2 linked regions of the Roseibium sp. Sym1 genome follow. The main gene of each other region encodes a partner of the protein of the gene in region 2 in a complex. Links are inferred from orthologs where the notes say so. Each region holds a gene or a part of one and is shown on either strand. Other genes may lie near its edges.

What was found.
Region 1: the proteins of O6760_RS00930 (region 2) and O6760_RS14570 are in contact, whole or in part, in a solved structure (PDB 1A0O), measured with the Escherichia coli proteins. The link is inferred for Roseibium sp. Sym1 from one-to-one orthologs.

The regions. Positions count from the first base shown.
Region 1 is NZ_CP114786.1:3,203,306-3,212,650, reverse strand. What follows is about bases 3,002-6,039. They hold O6760_RS14570 (chemotaxis protein CheA), read right to left. Parts: upstream 5,642-6,039; coding sequence 3,362-5,641; downstream 3,002-3,361. Other genes in these bases: O6760_RS14560 (STAS domain-containing protein), read right to left, coding at 6,028-6,039; O6760_RS14565 (response regulator), read right to left, coding at 5,663-6,028; O6760_RS14575 (chemotaxis protein CheW), read right to left, coding at 3,002-3,339. In the rest of the region: O6760_RS14580 (methyl-accepting chemotaxis protein), read right to left, coding at 1-2,716; more of O6760_RS14575, read right to left, coding at 2,818-3,001; more of O6760_RS14560, read right to left, coding at 6,040-6,309; O6760_RS14555 (BLUF domain-containing protein), read right to left, coding at 7,060-7,479; O6760_RS14550 (methyl-accepting chemotaxis protein), read right to left, coding at 7,546-9,345. UniProt on the Escherichia coli protein: Involved in the transmission of sensory signals from the chemoreceptors to the flagellar motors. CheA is autophosphorylated; it can transfer its phosphate group to either CheB or CheY.
Region 2 is NZ_CP114786.1:200,028-209,272, forward strand. Bases 371-3,308 are described here. They hold O6760_RS00930 (response regulator), read right to left. Parts: upstream 2,063-3,308; coding sequence 1,679-2,062; downstream 371-1,678. Other genes in these bases: O6760_RS00920 (TIGR01459 family HAD-type hydrolase), read left to right, coding at 371-628; O6760_RS00925 (chemotaxis protein), read right to left, coding at 819-1,511; O6760_RS00935 (MaoC family dehydratase), read left to right, coding at 2,314-2,760; O6760_RS00940 (bifunctional riboflavin kinase/FAD synthetase), read left to right, coding at 3,000-3,308. In the rest of the region: more of O6760_RS00920, read left to right, coding at 1-370; more of O6760_RS00940, read left to right, coding at 3,309-3,998; O6760_RS00945 (DMT family transporter), read left to right, coding at 3,995-4,936; O6760_RS00950 (glycosyltransferase family 87 protein), read right to left, coding at 4,912-6,195; ileS (isoleucine--tRNA ligase), read left to right, coding at 6,578-9,245. UniProt on the Escherichia coli protein: Involved in the transmission of sensory signals from the chemoreceptors to the flagellar motors.

The sequences.
Region 1 (9,345 bases), 3.0 Mb from region 2 along the record:
ACTGGATTTCCGCCTGCATGCTGGCAACCGCGCCTCCGCCGGCAACCTTGCGCATCTGCATGGCCGGGGCGTTGGCGACCACGCGCTTCGCCGGCCGGGCCTCGGCCGGCGCCCCCGACCCGCCGGCCTGATCGACGTTGAAGAAGGACATCCGCTTGTGCATGTTGCCGGCCTGATCCTGGAGCATCCGGCAAGCCGCCGCGTTTTCCTCGACCAGGGCGGAGTTCTGCTGGGTCATCTCGTCCATCTGGCTGATGGCCTTGTTGATCTCTTCCACGCCGGTTGCCTGTTCGGTGCTGGCTGCGGCGATTTCCGACACGATGTCGGTCACCCGCTTGACGGAGTCGACGATTTCGGTCAGCGATTTGCCGGCATCGTTCACCAGCGTGACACCGTCGCGCACCTGTGAGCCGCTCTCCACGATCAGGGACTTGATGTCCTTGGCGGCTTCCGACGAGCGCTGCGCAAGCGACCGCACCTCCGATGCGACGACGGCAAAGCCCTTGCCCGCATCACCCGCGCGCGCCGCTTCCACCGCTGCGTTCAGGGCCAGCAGATTTGTCTGGAAGGCAATCTCGTCGATCACCCCGGTGATGTCCGAGATCTTCTGGGAGGACGCCTCGATCTCCGACATTGCCGTGACCGCCTTGCCGACGACCTGGCCGCCGTCCGACGCGACCGTACGGGCACTGATGGCAAGCTGGTTGGCCTGCTGGGCATTGTCGGCGTTCTGCTTGATCGTCGAGGCGATCTCTTCCATCGACGCCGCGGTTTCCTCGAGGTTGGAAGCCTGTTGTTCGGTGCGCTGCGACAGGTCGTTGGTGCCGGTCGTGATTTCGGTGGCCGCGTTGCGCACTTCGCTCGCGCTGACCGTGACTTCCGTGACAATCTCGCTCAGGCGCTCGGCGGTTTCATTGAGCGCGTTCTTCAGATCTTCGAAACGCCCGGAGTAGGACTTGGTGATGCGGCTGTTCAGGTCGCCTTCCGCAATGGCCCCGAGGTTCTCGTTGACGTCGACCAGCGCCTGGCCGGTGGTTTCACACAACCTGTTCATGGCTTCGGCAAGGTTGCGCATGAAACCTTCCTTGCCTTCAAGAGGAATGCGCTCGTCGAAATCGCCGTTCACCGCGGCGTTGACCATGGTGTTGATTTCGTCCTCGACGGCACGCTCCTGCGTCACGTCCTTCCACTCGACAACCGAGCCGAGCCGGTTGCCGTCGCTGTCCAGGACAGGATTGGCGATCAGGTCGAACTTGCGGCCCGCAACGGCAATGCTGGTTTGGTAAGTGGAGGACAGCCGCTCAAGCATGCCGCGCTGGTGAGCCGGGTTCTTGTGGAAGATGTCGATGTTCGAACCGATCAGCTTCTTGGTGTCGAACTGGCTCAGTTCCTTGCGCAGATCGGCCTCGGCGTCATGCATCATCTCCGTGACGCTGTCGTTCATGTAGACGATGTTGAAGTTGTTGTCGGCCACCATGACATTCGTGGTGCAATTGTCGAGCGCCACCTTGATGCGCATGTTGTTTTCGAACGCGACCTTCATTTCGCGTTCCTGCGCCTCTTCCTTGGTACGGTCCGCCCACTCGACCACGGTGCCGAGGCGGTTGCCTCCCTCGTCGAGGACCGGGTTCGCGATCAGGTCGAACGAACGGCCGGCGATCTTGATATTGGTCTTGTAGGTCGACGACAGGCTCTCCAGCATGGACCGCTGGTGCGCCGGGTTCTTGTGGAAGACGTCGATATTGGCACCCAGCAGCTTTCTGGTGTCGAACTGGGTCAGTTCCTTGCGCAGATCCTCTTCAGCATCCTGCAACATGTCGACGACGCTGTCGTTCATGTAGACGATGTTGAAGCTGTTGTCGGCGACCATGACATTGGTCGAGCAGTTGTCGAGCGCAACCTTGAGACGCAAATTGTCCTGGAAGCTGGCCTCCGACTGGATCTGCTCGGTAATGTCGGACGCGAACTTGACGACCTTGTAGGGTTTGCCGTCCGCGTCGAGGATCGGGTTGTAGGAGGCCTGGATCCAGATGAGGTTGCCATCCTTGCCGATGCGCTTGTATTTGCCGGCATCGAATTCGCCCCGGCCGAGTTTTTCCCAGAACAGCTTGTATTCCGAGCTGGTCCGCTCTTCCGGATCGACGAACATGGAATGATGGCGGCCACGGATCTCGTCGATGGAATAGCCGACCGTGTTCAGGAAGTTCTCGTTTGCGTCCAGGATATTTCCGGTCAGGTCGAACTCGATGACAGCCTGCGCCTTGTTGATGGCGTCGATCTGGCCCCTGTAATCCAGGTGCTGCCTGTTCAGCGCGTTGATTTCGGTCGTGTCTGTCCACTCAAGAACAAACCCTGCCAGATCGCCCTTGTCATCCGTGGTGCCGGTTGCACGGACTGAAAAGTCGGCCGATCCCGCTGAAGTGTCAAAGCTATGTGCCTTGCCTGCCGGGCTCGAGAGCAACTGCCGTACGCTGCCCGGATCCCGGAAGAACATCTCCACGTTCTGGCCAATGACATTTCCTGCGCTGAAGCCAGGGCTGATTTCCTGAAAATCTCCGGAGCGTTTCAGAAGCAATTCCTCGGCAGCCGGGTTCATATGCTCGATCACCAGCGTGCGATCGACAAACATCAGCGGCGTCCGGATATGCTCCAGAGCCTTGGCTGCGCTGAAGGCAAACCCGGTCTCGTTCTTGTTCAGTTTCCGAAAAAAGTTCATTGGAGAGTTCCTCTCAGGAGTTCTCTGGCCGAGACACAGCCGCGTTGAAGCATGGCGATTGGAGCAAGGCCCTATTCGATTGCGGTTACGCGTGCTCCGGACTAAGCGGCGAGTTCGGCGGACGAAGATGTCTCGCCGCGATGAAAGAGTTTCTCGAGTGAAAGCAGGACGACCATGCTTTCCTCGACGGTGATGATGCCCGACAGGAATTCCGCCGCAGTGATGCGTTCCATGTCCGGCACCGGCCGGATCTGGTCTTCATTGACGGTGAGAATGTCGGAAACGGCATCCACGAGCAGACCGATGGTCCGCTCCTGCACGCTCGCGATAATGACCACGTGATACGGTGTCGTCTTTGTTCGCCCCATGCCGAACCGGCATCGCAAGTCAAAGGTCGGCACGATCGTCCCGCGCAAATTCAGAACGCCGAGATTGTATTCCGGCTGGTTCGGCAATGGCGCGGTCGCCGTCCAGCCCTTGATTTCGCGGACCGCCATGATGTCGATCGCAAATTCCTCGTCGCCTACCTTGAAGCTGATGAACTGTTGTATGTTCCTGCTCTCGACGGGCGATGCTTCTCGGGACACCTCGTCCTGCAGGGGATTATCGATCTGCTCGCTCATAAATGTCTCCCTACTAGAGAAATCAAACGGTTATCGGCAGCTGCCGGCCTTCCGGATCTGTCGTGGGCGCCGACACATGCGCATTCTGGCCATTGCCTTGTGCCTCTTCGGCAAGCTGTTCCGTCTGGGCTGCGGACGACGGCCGCCAAAGTTCGCCGCTGGCGGCGGGCATCGTCTTCAACTGTTCGATGTCCAGGATCAGCGCCACCCGGCCGTCGCCCAGAATCGTCGCGCCGGAAACGCCCGGTACCGGATCGAAGTTCTCCTGAATGCTCTTGATGACGACCTGCTGCTGTCCGATCAGTTCATCGACGAGAAGTCCGACCTTGCCGCCATTCGCGGTTTCCGTGACGACGACGAGGCCCCGGCGCGGATCTGTCACCGCGTCCTTGATGTTGAACAGGTGGTGCACCCGGATCAGGCGAATGTACTCGCCCCGCATGGAGACGACTTCGCCCCCGCCTGCGAGCGCACGGATCTGTTCTCCCTGAGGCCGGAAACTCTCGATGATGCTGGCAAGCGGCAGAATGTATTTCTCGGACCCGATGGCGACCAGCATTCCGTCCAGAACAGCAAGAGAGAGAGGGATCGTCAGCGTGAAGCAGGTTCCCTTTCCTTGCGTCGAATGCAGCGATATCCGCCCTCCGAGCTTGTTGATGTTGCGCCGGACCACATCCATTCCGACACCACGGCCGGACACATCGGTCACCGAGCCCGCAGTGGAAAATCCGGGTGCGAAGATGAGTTCCTCGATCTCTTCATCCGTGAGTTTGGCGTCCTCGGAGACGATGCCCTTGCTGATGGCCTTCTTCAGCAGGGCCTCCTTGTTGATGCCGGCGCCATTGTCGATGACCTGGATGATGATGTTGCCGCCCGCATGACGCGCCGAGAGCTTGATCTTGCCCATGGGCTGTTTGCCGGCAGCCTCGCGCTCCTCCGGCGTTTCTATGCCGTGATCGATCGCGTTGCGGATCATGTGGGTGAGCGGGTCGGCCAGCTCCTCGATAACGGTCTTGTCGACTTCGGTCTGCTCACCTTCCGTCAGCAGGCGAACCTGCTTGTTCACCTTGGCGGCGACCTCACGCACGAGGCGGGGCATTCTCGAAAACACCGACTTTACGGGCTGCATGCGGATGGCCATCACGCATTCCTGAAGTTCCCGGATAACCCGGGTCATGTCTTCGTTGTTCTGGTTCGACTGGAAATCGGCTCCCGAGTTCAGGTTCAGCTGCGATTGCATGGAATGCGCGATCACCAGCTCCCCGACAACGTTGACCAGCCGGTCGACACGGTCGAGATCGACACGGATCGAACTGACGCCGCCGGACTGTGGCGCGGCCTTGGAGCTGACGGTCTTCGCGGGCCGTTCTTCAGCCGGTTGCACCGACGGTGCGGCGCCATCGGTCGCAGGCGCATCGTCTGCCGCCGGCGCCGCATTGTCCGTCACGGCCGGCGCTTCGACCGACGGGGCCGGATCCGCGTCCCGTGTCCCGGCGGCCGTTGCGTCCTGGTCCTCTTCCCGCGGCTCGGGCTCGGCCGCCACCGCAGAGATTGCAAGTTCGCAATCGTCTTCAACAAACTCGAAAACTTCCCGGACCTCGTCGAGGCTCTTGTCGGTGGTCAGTGTCACACGCCAGCGCAGATAGGCGTCTTCCGGCTCCATGACCCTGAGACCGGGCAGACGGTCCGTGAAACACTCGATCTGCAGATCACCCAGCCCCTTGAGTTCCCGGATCAGCAGAAGCGGTTCGTTGGCATGACGGAAAAGCTCCGTCCTGGGCGCGAAATCGATTACATAGACGGTTGTATCCGGCTGCCTGTCGGGTTCCTCGCCGCCGCCGTCACTGTCGCAACCCTGCGCCGCCACCGGTGTGATGACGGATTCCAGGCCGTCGACCTGCGCCAGAAGCAGATCGATCTCGACACTGACTTCCGAGCCATAATCCTTGCTGCGCTCCTCTCCGGAACGCGCGGCTTCAACCAGGCCTGCAAGGATATCTCCGGCGTGGATCAGAACCGTTGCGACCGCGGCGGTCTGCTGAACGAGTCCGTCGCGCATCCTGTCCAGGAGCGCTTCATAGCGGTGCGCGAATTCGACAAGCTGGGTGAAACCGAACGCGCCGGCGCCGGCCTTGATGGAGTGAACGGCGCGGAAGATCGCATTCAGGGCTTCCGAGTCGGCCGTTTCCGCCTGCATCTCGTTGAGACGCTCCTCCAGATCAACCAGCAACTCGGCGCATTCGTCAAAGAATGTCGCCTTGAACTGGGCAAGATTATCTGGAGTGAAGGACGACCCGGTCATGCGTGAATTCTCCAATCCCGATTACGGGCAGACTTTGTTGACGACCTGGACGAGCTTGTCCGGGGTGAAAGGCTTGACGATCCAACCCGTTGCACCGGCGGCCTTGCCCTCTGCCTTCTTGGCGTCGCCGCCTTCGGTGGTCAGCACCAGGATTGGCACGCCCCTATGGTTGCTTCCGCCGCGCACGCGCTTGACGAGGGTCACGCCGTCCATGTTCGGCATGTTGATATCGGTGATGATCAGGTCGACTTTCGTGCTGTCCAGAAGTGACAGCGCCTGAACCCCGTCCTGGGCTTCGACAACATCAAACCCAACGCCACTCAGAGTGAAACGGACCATGTCGCGCATGGTCTTGGAATCATCGACGGTCAAAACCTTCTTGCTCATTATGACTTGCTCCACTCCGCATATTGGCTACTCAATCCGAGATCTTCGAAGGCCGACTGGAAGACAGATGATGAACCGGTCAGCACCAGACGACGCTTTTCCCCCGCCAGTTCAGCAGCCGCTGCAAGCAGGACCTGAACCGCGGGTGTGCCGATCCGCTCGACCTTTCCGGCGTCGATTTGAATTTCGCTCTGCTCGGAAAGCGCCCCGGCCAGGCATTCGCGAAGCTTTGGAACCGACTCAAGGTCGAGTATCTCGGGTAGTTCCACCTCAGTTGACATTTTTGATTGCCGCCCCCGTTTCCAGCCTACGCAGAATTACGAAGCTTCAATCAAGTATTCTTACGGAAAGTTCCTTCAAGACTGTTAAAGTATTCAATTGTTTATGGTTTACAATTCGTTAATTCGAGGGCTGAAACTTGGAGTCTATCGAAGAATTAGCGACAGATTCCCATTATTCTTTGAAAAAAGCTCGGCAATTATATCTATTGTAAATTATTACAATATTTTATATTCGTTTTTCATTGATCTAAACTTGTATGCCGCTAGGTCATCTTTTGATCCCGATCCAGGCTCTTCAACCAAGGAGGTTGCAGACTGGAGTTTGCAAGCAACTTCAAAGACTTGCACGCATAGGTGTAAAATATTCACGTATTTCGCGAATTTCACAGCTTCCGATAGATTTTACCGGTTTCGCGATTGAGCGGCCGTTTCGTTGCCTGAAGACCCGAAATCACGTCGAACAGGTGGATAACCGACATTTTTTAAGAGCCCACCTGCCTGCCGAGGCCAGGCAGGCCGATTCGGCGTGCGGTGAGCCGACAGGATCCGCGTCCAACCGGCTTCTTGGTCCGGTCTGACCGGCATGTCTCACCGTTCGGCATCGGCCCACAAGTGCGCCTGTGGTCCCGAAAGGACGGATCCATCCTCAACCGGGCGCCGCGATCGTGCCGAGCCTGTGCAGCAACGACCGGCCTCGAAGGAAAGGACCTTCTTAAGGACAATTTTCCAAGGCAGGATGGGAGTATCGGATCAGGGCTGCGTCTCGGACAAGGAGCCGATCGAGGCAAGCAACTGCCACGCCCCTTCACCCGACATGTTGTAGGGCTGAAAAGTGCTGCTTACCGAGCACTTCAGGATCTCATCCCGGCGCAGAACGCTTTCCCCCACATAGGCCATGCGCCACTTCTCGAATTTCCTGCAGTCGATGGTCCGGTAGTCCAGTATTGCCGGATCGTCGTGGCGGTCGTCGCGAAGAATGGTGCGGTACAGGAAGTTGACGCTCTCCCGCCCACCCTCGAGGCACTGCAGAAAATAGCTGCTGTTGAACAGGAGCACGCCCGTGACATCCAGCCTTTCGTTGTTCTTGCGCGCCTTCTCAAGGATCACTCTCAAGGCGTCTTCGTCGATGTTCCTCGCCCGACTGGCATAGATCAAGCTCGTCAAATACATCTCTGCTGCCCCCCTCTTGCGGTCACCGCCCTGTTTCGGGCTCCCTTCATCACTTGTGACTCGAACTCATGCCGCAAGCAGGTAATCGTCCTCTTCAAGCTGCTGTTCAAAGGCAATCCCGAACCCGTTCTCGCTTTCGCGGACAATCTTGCCGCCGATTGCGCGCGTGCCACCGAAAATCAGGGTGACATCGTCCTCGATGGCCATGTTCTCGAGCTTCGAAATCTGCGCGCCCGACACGCTGATATCGATCAGCGTTGCGACATGCTGGTTGCCGCGGGCGTCTTCCACGCTCACTGGGCCCTTTCCGGGAACGCGCAACGCCAGTCGGCGGTCTTCGACATCCTCGGTCACGGCTTTCAGGAAGGTTTCAACATCGCTGGCAAGGCCCTTGCTGGTTTCAGCGACCATGAAAGTCGCCGTGTTCACGGTCCCGGCCTCGCCGCGCGTCTGCTGAATGGCAGCTGCGACATCGTTCATGTTGGTCGCCGCGACACCGGTACCGGACGCCGCGTCCTGCGCGGATTGTGCGATATCCTGCGTCGAGACATGCTGCTCCTCGACAGCCCCGGCGACAACCGTGGTCAGAGAACGGACTTCGCCTACACGCGCCCCGATATTCTCAATCGAACTCACGGCGCGGCGAACGGAATCCTGGACTTCTTCAATCTGGCTGGAAATTTCGTCCGTGGCCTTGGAGGTCTGCTCCGCGAGCTCCTTCACCTCCGACGCAACGACCGCAAATCCGCGCCCCAGTTCCCCCGCGCGCGCCGCTTCGATCGTCGCATTGAGCGCAAGAAGGTTGGTCTGTTCCGCGATGTCGCGGATCAGGCTGACGACACCACCGATGCGCTCTGCGACCTCCGACAGGGCCATGACATTCCGGTTCGCATCGGCGGCTTCCTCGACCGTGCGGTCCACCAGGACGCTGGTACTCTCCGTCTGCTTGGCGATCTCCTGAACGGTCGATGTCAATTGTTCCGTTGCCGTCGCAACGGAGGTCACGCTCTGCGAAGCGGTCGAAGTGGATTCACTTGCAGCCGACGACTGCCGAAACGACTGTTCCGCAAGTTCGTCAAGCGCCGACGAACTCTGCCTCATCAGCTCCATCTGTCCGGCGACCATCTCCAGCCTGCTCGTCATGGCCGACCTGAATTTGGAAATGACCTCGTCCAGATGGGCCTGGCGGCGGCGTTCCCGTCCGCGTTCGCTTTGGTTCATCTTTTCAAGATGCGACCGGGCCACGGCGTTTTCCTTGAAAATCGCGACCGTGCGGAACATCTCACCGATTTCGTCGCCCCGATTTTCCGTGGGCAACTTGACGTCCAGCTTGCCGTCGGCCAGCGACATCATCGCCTGGGCAATGCGCTTGATCGGCCTCGTGATCGACCGGGCGCTGAGGACGCCGACCAGGGTTGCGACCGCGAGAAGGGCCAGACCGGTGAGCAGCATCCGGTTCCGCATGGTGACGAGCGTGCGCGAGGCTTCCTCGACACTTTCGACTGCCAGTACGACGAACCGGGAGCCGAGAAAATCCATGGCGGCCCCTTCGATCGCATACTCCGCTCCACCTCCAATCGCGGCAGTGCCGGATGCCGTACCGGTGTCAAGCGAGGCGTCTATCAGAGGCAGTTCGAGTCGTGTCTGGAGGATGTCCGCTTCCTCGGAAGTGGTCTTCGAGCTGCTTCGAAGCAGCCCGTCCTGCCCGACCAGAATGAGCTCGCCGGTCTCGCCAAGGCCCAGTTCCTGAGCCATGATGAGGTTGATCCTGTCGATGGGCAGCTGATAGGCAAGCACGCCCGCCACCTTGCCCTGGCCATCGACGATGGCCTTTGCGACAAAGCTTGCAGGAGCGTCGCCGCTTGG
Region 2 (9,245 bases):
CGACATTGTCACTTCCGGGGACGTCACACGCGCCGTGCTGCAGGCCGAAGGCAAAAAGACACTGCTTCATATCGGTCCCAATCGGGACCAGCCGCTTTATCACAATCTCGAAGCGACCTTCACCCTGAAGGACGACGAAGCCGAAGGCATCAGCTGCACGGGACTGACCGACGACGAGGTCGAGACTCCCGACGATTACCGTGAGCGGCTTGAAAAGCTGGCCGCCCGGGGGCTGAAGATGATCTGCGCCAACCCGGACATTGTCGTGGAACGCGGCGACCGGCTGATCTGGTGCGCCGGTGCCCTTGCCCGTCTCTACGAAGATCTCGGCGGCGAAGTCGTCATCCTGGGCAAGCCGCATGCGCCGATCTACACGGCAGCCATGGAACGGCTGGCCAAACTGGCCGGCACCGAGGTGGCCAAGGAGGACGTGCTGGCGATTGGTGACGGCCTGCCGACGGATATTCGCGGCGCCGTCTCACAGGACATCGACGTGCTGTTCATCACCGCCGGCATTCACGCATCCGATTTCGGCCCGAGCGACGCTCCGGACGAACACCTCATCCGCCGCCGCCTCTCGGAAGAAGGCCTGCGCGCCCGCGCAGCCCTGCCGCGCCTCTGGTGGTAAAGCTCCACGCGGGCAGGAACCTGTCTCGGGTGCTTGTGCCCGCAAATGTCCGGGCTGCCAGCAGACCCGCCTGGCCTCACGGCACAGGACTCTACTGACATCACGATCGCGGAAGCGGCGGTGACCGCCCCCGCAAAACAAAAGGGCCCTCCGCCGGAGAGCCCTTCGAAATCTTGTCTTTGATGCCGGGTCAGTCGAACAGCTTGTCGATATCCGCCTGCGCGTCACCGAGCATGGCGTCGATGTCGTCCTGGGAGACGCCTTCGCCGGCATGCTGCGGGCCGTGCAGGATCAGTTCGCGCTGGCGGCGCTCCTCGTCAGTCTCGTTAAGGGCAACCTCGAGATCTGCCGGGATGCGCAGGTGTTCGATGAAGGAACTCACGCGCTCGTCGATATAGCGGAGTGTCGCCACGACCTTCGAAATGCGCTGTCCGGTGATGTCCTGGAAGGTGCAGGCCTCGAAAATTCCGATCATCTTGTTGCTGACCAGCTCCTGATACGCTTCCGCGTCGCTGGTATCCGCACCCATGATCTCCTCGGCCGCTTCCATGATGGAGTTGGTGGCCTCTTCCGTGGCCTCGACGATGGCGTCGAGTTCCCGCCCGGCATCCGGAATCTTGTTGCCGGTCATGTCATTGGCGCGCAACTGGGAGATTTCCTCCTTCATGCGCGTGATTTCCTTGGCAATCAGGGTCAGTTCTTCCGTGACGGCCGGCTGAACGGTCGACAGGAAATCATGCATGGAACCGGACATGACCTCGGCGAGGTGCATCACATCCGTGAGCGATACCTCGCCCTGCCGGTTCTTGTTTTCTTGCAGAAAGTCGATGACGCGGGCAATGTTTTCCTGCTTCATATTTGCCACCAGGTCCGGCCTTTCCATATGAGGCGTCCTCCCAAGAGCGATCCCGGAAGGAACCGCTATTACGTCGCGGATGCACCAAGACAGACCCGGCCTGCCTGCCCGGCAAGACCGTGCCGTTCTCTTGACACCCGTCTGGCACCGGCGGAGAGGCGGCTCGACACCGCGGCCCCGCCAGGTGCAAGAAATCAGTCGGAGAAGACCGCCTCGATCTTGCCTTTCAACGTCTGTGCGTTGAACGGCTTCACGATGTAGTTGTTCACGCCGGCCTTTTTGGCGGCGATGACGTTTTCCGTCTTGGATTCAGCCGTCACCATGATGAACGGTGTCTTGCTGAGGCTGCCGTCGGCACGAACCTGCTTGAGCAGTTCGTATCCGGTCATCGGCTCCATGTTCCAGTCGGAAATCACCAGGCCGTAACGGCGCTGCTTCATTTTTTCCAATGCTTCGGTGCCGTCCGCAGCGTCATCGATGTCTTCGAAACCAAGCTGCTTGAGCAGGTTCCGAATGATGCGAATCATCGTTTTGTAGTCATCGACCACGAGGACCGGCATCTGAAGATCAAGGGCCATTGTCTACTCCATACTGTCAAATTGCGCGGCCCCTGGCCGTGGGCCGTTGGATCGCGTTATGACTTCGAAGGAGAGTGACACATATTCTTGTGTCCTCACCTCCCCACACTCAACGCAATTTACCGGCCGCCCCTGAAAAGACCGTTAATAACAGGCGCTTTTTTCTTCGCCCAAAGCACAATTGCCAGAAATCCTTGCGCCGCCTAGCGTCCGCGTTGCTTAAAAGAAGACACTTCAGGGCGGAATTCTCAATGCTGGAACTTCAAAAACTGTGTTTCGAAGATCTCACGGTCGGGATGAGCGAAGAACTTGTAAAACACGTCAGTTCTTCTGATGTGGTCGGTTTTGCCGAAGTTTCCGGCGACAGAAACCCGATCCACCTGTCGGAGCATTTTGCCGCAAGAACACCGTTCAAGACCCGAATCGCCCACGGCCTCTACACGGCCAGCCTGATTTCCGCCGTGCTCGGCACCCGCCTACCCGGTCCGGGCGCGATCTACCTGTCCCAGACCCTCAATTTCAAGGCACCGGTCAAGATCGGCGACGACGTCAAGGTGACCGTGACCGTCGAGGAACTGATGGAACGCGGCAACCGCGCCCGGCTGTCCTGCATCTGCAGCGTGGACGACACCATCGTCCTCGAGGGCGAAGCGCTCGTCAAAGTGCCGAGCCGGGACGAGGACCGGTCCGGTCTTTGAGGCCCCGAACATCACTGCCTGATCGGTCGTAAGGACGGGTTTGCACCGGGCACGCGGGCTCGGCCGGGCGCGCCGTGCACTCTTCTTGCCGGCCATCTTGACCTTTCCAGTTGTTGACGGCAGGTTCCACGCCAGCGTCGGCGGCCGGTCCGGATGGACCGTGCCACGGCGGCTCTCTTTCCGGACATCAAGGCCTGGCCGAGCTGTCCCGGCCGACACGTTGCGCGAAGGTTTGCTGCATGAGCCCCTCTGATACCTCCAGGTTCCTGGTCGCCGAAAGCCTGGACAGCTTTCCGGCGACGCTGAAAGGCGGCATCGTCGCCATCGGGAATTTCGACGGTCTGCACCGGGGCCACCGGGCGGTGCTGGGCGCTGCAATGGGCCTCGGCCACGGCACGCACCACCCGGTCTATGCCATGAGTTTCGAGCCCCATCCGCGCAGCGTGTTCAATCCGTCCAGTCCGGTCTTCCGACTGACGCCCTATGCGCAGAAACTCGAGATGTTGCGCATTTGCGGCCTGGACGGTGCCCTGATCCTGCCCTTTACCCGGGACTTTGCCGGCATCGAGGCCAATGCCTTTGTCCAGGACATCCTGATCGGTACGCTCGGCATTTCCCACGCGGTCACCGGATACGACTTCCATTTCGGCCGCGCCCGCCAGGGCACCCCCGACTTTCTGCGCGACGCCGGCGCCCGGCACGGCTTCGGCGTCACCATCGTGCAGCGTGAAGAAGACGAGGGAGCGGAAGTCGTTTCCTCGACCCGTATCCGCGACTGTCTCGCGGCCGGCGACATTGCCCAGGCGAACGGTCTCCTGGGCTACCGGTGGTTCTTTGACGCCGAGGTCCGCCACGGCGACAAGCGCGGACGGGATCTCGGCTACCCCACGGCCAATCTGGCGCTGAGCGAGGACTGCCCGCTGAAACAGGGCATCTACGCGGTCAAGGTCCGGATCGGTGAAACCTGGCATGACGGCGTGGCGAGCCACGGCCGCCGGCCGACTTTCGACAATGGCGCCGCGCTGTTCGAAGTGCACCTGTTCGATTTTTCCGGGGATCTTTATGGCCAGACACTCCGGGTGCACCTCGTATCCTATCTTCGCGCCGAAGAAAAATTCGACAGCGCAGAGGCCCTGACCCGGCAGATGGATCAGGACAGCGCAGAGGCACGGGCCGCCCTGGCCGCGCTGCGGCCGTTGTCCGATATAGACCTGAAGCTGCTGGATTTCTCCGCGTGACAAGGTCTCCTGCCCCCGGGGCCATGGAGCAGAACCCGCTTCTGGCGATCGTCCTGATGAGCTCGGCCATGCTGATCGTGCCGGTGATGGACATCATCGCCAAATACCTGTCGGCCGACCTGCCGCCACTCGAAGTCACCTTCGGCCGGTTCTTCTTCCAGTTCCTGATCTGCCTTGTGCTGGCGATCGTCACCGGCCGGATCGCGGGCCTGCGCGGCAAGCAGCCCGTGATCAACTATCTGCGCGGTGTTTTCCTGGCGGCCGCCTCCCTGTGTTTTTTCACCGCTGTGAAATTCATGTCCGTCGCCACCGCGATCTCGATCTTCTTCATCGAGCCGATGGTGCTCACCATCCTCGCGGCGCTGATCCTGAAGGAACAGGTCGGTATCCGCCGGATCGGCGCCATTCTCGTCGGGCTTCTGGGCGCCATCATCATCCTCAGGCCGAACCTTGCCGAGATCGGACTGGTCAGCCTGCTGCCGGTGGCGACCGCCTTCCTGTTTTCCTTCTACCTGCTGCTGAACCGGCTCTATCCGGTGACCGACGGCCTCCTGACCATCCAGTTCAGCGCGGGGCTCTCCGGCTCCCTGATGCTGGGCGCGGCGCTGTTGATCGGCAACCTGGCCGGCTATGAGGGCATCGCTTTCGTGATGCCGTCCGGCAACCAGGCCGGACTGCTGGTGCTGATCGGACTGATTTCCTTTGCCGCCCACGGGCTGGTGGTCGCCGCGTTCCAGCGGGGCAACGCCAGCCTGCTGGCGCCGTTGCAATATATCGAGATCGTCAGCGCGACCCTGTTCGGCTACCAGGTGTTTGCCGATTTCCCGGACGGGCCGACCTGGATCGGCATCGCGCTGATCATCGGAAGCGGGCTCTACATCGCCCACCGGGAGCGCAAGCTGAAGAAGACGATTCAGGCCGTCGTCGCGGAAGTCTGAGGGCGCGTTTGTGCGGCGAGCGGCTTCAGGCGCGGATCCATCCGTCTGAGGCCCAGCCAGACGGTGACGAGCGGCAGGAGCGGTGCCACCGGCAGGTTCAGCCAGACCGCGAACGGGCTGGTAGAGGCGGACAGCACAATGACCAGCGCGAGCAGGGTCTTTTCGTAAGGCAGGAAGCCGGATTTCAGGCCCTCGCGGATCAGGAAGGCGCAGGGCACCACCAGAAGCGTCAGATCGTAGGAAAGCGCGAACGGCGTCACCAGCAGCGCGCCTCCGAGCAGCACCGGTGCGCGCACCGCCATCGCCTCGGACTTGCGCCATGCATGCCAGACACAGGCAAGCGACCCCAGGCCGACAGCGGCCTGGATGGCCATGGCCGCGACATGCGGTAGGCCAAGCAGGCGCAACCCGCCATAGACGGAAACCATCTTGCCCCATTCGACACCGCCGAGTTCCATCATCGCGGAGGCAACCGGCGCCTGTTGCCAGAACATCTGCCAGACCCCGACCCCCAGGACGGCGGCACTCAGTCCCGCGCAAACAAGCGTCGTCGCCGACGCGCTCAGGAAGGCGCGCCAGTTCCAGCTGGCGATCAGGGCCACCGGCGCCAGGATGCCGAGCTGCGGCTTGATGGTCAAAAGGCCGAGCGCGATGCCGGCCAGGATCATCCTCTGCCGTTCAACACCTACCAGGAAGAAACCGTAGAGCGCCGCCGTCAGCGCGGCGTTCTGGCCGTGAAAGGCATTGTTGGCACAGGCCGGTATGAGAATGAGACACGCGGCCAGAAGCCATTTTCCGGTGATCAGGCGGCAGGACAGCGCCAGCAGGAAGGTGGTCGCGATGATGAAGGCGGCAAAGGCGGCCTTGTAGGGCAGCAGCGCAAACACGGCCTGCACCATCTGGAATGTCGGCGGATAGAAGAAACCGAAGACCGTGTCGGACCCGGTATAGGCTTCCTGGATGGCCGCGAATTCCCGCGGGATATAGGCAAGTTCGGGCGTGCCGTTGAGCGCCTGGCCTCCGGCCAGCCAGAAACTCAGGTAGTCCATCAGCAGCGTGCCGTTGGGCGCCCCATAGGTGTTGGGAATGGCCAGCATCCAGATCAGGCCGGCGGCAAAGCCGATCGCCGAGCACAGGCAGGCAAACCCGATCCGGTCCCAGGTGAAATAGGCGCCGGCGCGCACGAACCGATGCCAGGCCCCGTCGGCCGGCCGCTCCCCGGTCACGGCGTCAGTCTCAAGCTTTGTGGAAGTGTCCATCTCGCCTGTTTCGTCCTGTCCAGTCCCCTTGTCCGGAGGTCATCAATGCCCGACAGACATTCATATTCGGTTACCCCTCCGCATTTTTCAGGAAAGGGCCGACGGGCCGGGCAAGACAAACCGCGGATGAATTTGCGGAACATCTTTATTCATCGGCGAAGTGCTGCTATGTCCCATGCCATGCATCACCAGGTTCTCATAATCATCGCCAGGCCGATGATCGCGACGACGCGAATTACTTGCCCGGCCTTCGGCTGACGCGATCTGCGCGGCGCCAGGGACCGGGATCTTCCTGTTTCTAGATTGCAGTCCCGCAAGGGACGGCAGTCCTTTTCCCATATGATTGCGGGCAAAGCGCCCGAACGACCGGATCGACTTGACGATGACCGAGACAGATAAACGCGACTATTCCGAAACGCTCAACCTGCCGCAGACAGACTTCCCGATGCGCGCCGGCCTTCCCAAGAAGGAGCCGGAAATCCTGGCCCGCTGGGAACAGCTCGAGGTTTACAAAAAGCTGCGCGAACAGGGCAAGGACCGCAGCAAGTTCGTGCTGCATGACGGCCCCCCCTATGCCAACGGCAACATCCATATCGGCCATGCCCTGAACAAGACGCTGAAGGACATCGTCACCCGCTCGATGCAGATGCTCGGCTACGAGAGCAACTACGTGCCGGGCTGGGACTGCCACGGCCTGCCGATCGAATGGAAGATCGAGGAACAGTACCGCGCCAAGGGCAAGAACAAGGACGAGGTGCCGATCAACGAGTTCCGCAAGGAATGCCGGGAATTCGCCGAGCACTGGATCGACGTCCAGCGCAAGGAGTTCAAGCGGCTCGGCATAGAGGGCGACTGGGACAACCCGTACCTGACCATGCGCTTTGAAAGCGAGGCGGTGATTGCCAACGAGCTGATGAAGTTCGCCATGTCCGGCCAGCTCTATCGCGGCTCCAAGCCGGTAATGTGGTCGGTCGTGGAAAAGACGGCCCTGGCCGAAGCCGAGATCGAATATCACGACCACAAGTCCGACATGATCTGGGTGAAATTCCCGATCGTGAGCGCCGGCGGCAGCGATGAAGCCGCCGTGGAAGAGCTGCTGGACTCGTCTGTCGTTATCTGGACGACCACGCCCTGGACCATCCCGGGCAACCGCGCGGTCTGCTTCTCCGCGCGCATCGCCTATTCCATCTATGAGGTCACACAGGACGGCCTGCCGGACGACAACTGGGTGCAGAAGGGCGACAAGCTGATCCTCGCGGATGCGCTGGCCGACGATGTCTTCAAGAATGCCCGCATCACCGATTTCACCAGGCTTCGCGCGGTGACGCCGGACGAACTGGACACCTTGACCCTGGCCCATCCGCTCGCGGAGCTGGACCTCGGCGGTTACGATTTCGATGTGCCGCTGCTCGACGGAGACCATGTGACGGACGATGCCGGTACCGGCTTCGTGCACACGGCGCCGGGCCACGGCGCGGACGACTTCGAGATCTGGATGGCCAAACGCACTGAGCTGGAAGGCCGCGGCATCAACACCGCGATCCCGTTCACGGTCGCCGATGACGGCTTCTACACCAAGGACGCGCCCGGCTTCGACGGCTGCGAGGTGATCACTCACAAGGGCGAGAAGGGCAAGGCCAACAAGGCGGTCATCGAGAAGCTGAAGGAAGCGGGCAACCTGATCGGCCTCGGCCGTCTGACCCACTCCTATCCGCATTCCTGGCGCTCCAAGAAGCCGGTGATCTTCCGCAACACGCCGCAGTGGTTCGTCTACATGGACAAGACGCTCGACGGCGAGGGAGACACCTTGCGCACACGCGCCCTGACGGGCATCGACAATACCCGTTTCGTGCCGGGCAGCGGCCAGAACCGCCTGCGCTCCATGATCGAGAACCGCCCGGACTGGGTGCTGTCGCGCCAGCGCGCCTGGGGCGTGCCGATCACCGTGTTCATCCACAAGGAAAGCGCCGAGATCCTGAAGGACGAAGCGGTCAACAAGCGCATCTTCGACGCCTTTGCCGCCGAGGGCGCGGACGCCTGGTTCGAGGACGGCGCCAGGGAACGGTTCCTGGGCAACGACTACAAGGCCGACGAGTGGGACATGGTCACCGACATCCTCGATGTCTGGTTCGATTCAGGCTCCACCCACGCCTTTGTCATGGAGGAGCGAGAAGATCTGTCGCCGAAGCGCAAGGTCGATGGCGGCGACGATTACGTGCTCTACCTGGAAGGCTCCGACCAGCATCGCGGCTGGTTCCATTCCTCGCTTCTGGAAAGCTGCGGCACCCGCGGCCGTCCGCCCTATGACGCGGTGCTGACCCACGGCTTCACCATGGCCGAGGACGGTCGCAAGATGTCCAAGTCGCTCGGCAACCAGGTGTTCCCGCAGGACATCATCAAGCAGTATGGCGCCGACATCCTGCGCTTGTGGGTGGCCTCGACCGATTACTGGGAAGACCAGCGGCTGGGTCAGGAAATCATCAAGACCAATGTCGACAGCTACCGCAAGCTGCGCAACACCCTGCGCTGGATGCTGGGGTCGCTCGCCCATGCCAAGGGAGAAGAGGTCGCCCATGACGACATGCCGGAGCTGGAGCGGCTGATGCTGCACCGGCTGGCCGAGCTCGACACGCTGGTGCGCGAAGCCTATTGGGAGTTCGACTACAAGAAGATCACCCACCAGCTGTTCACCTTCATGACGGTGGAGCTGTCGGCGTTCTATTTCGACATCCGCAAGGACGCGCTTTACTGCGACGCCGCCTCGTCGACCCGCCGCAAGGCCGCTCTCTACGTGATCGACAAGCTGTTCAACTGCCTGGTCACCTGGATGGCGCCGATGCTGCCCTTCACCATGGACGAGACCTGGACCTCGCGTTACGGCGAGGGCTCCTGTGTCCACCTGGAACAGTTCCCCGTGGTGCCTTCGGAGTGGCGCGACGATGCGCTGGCGGCCAAGTGGGCCAAGATCAAGACCGTCCGCCGGGTGATCACCGGGGCGCTCGAAGTGGAACGCCGCGAAAAGCGCATCGGCTCCTCGCTCGAGGCCCATC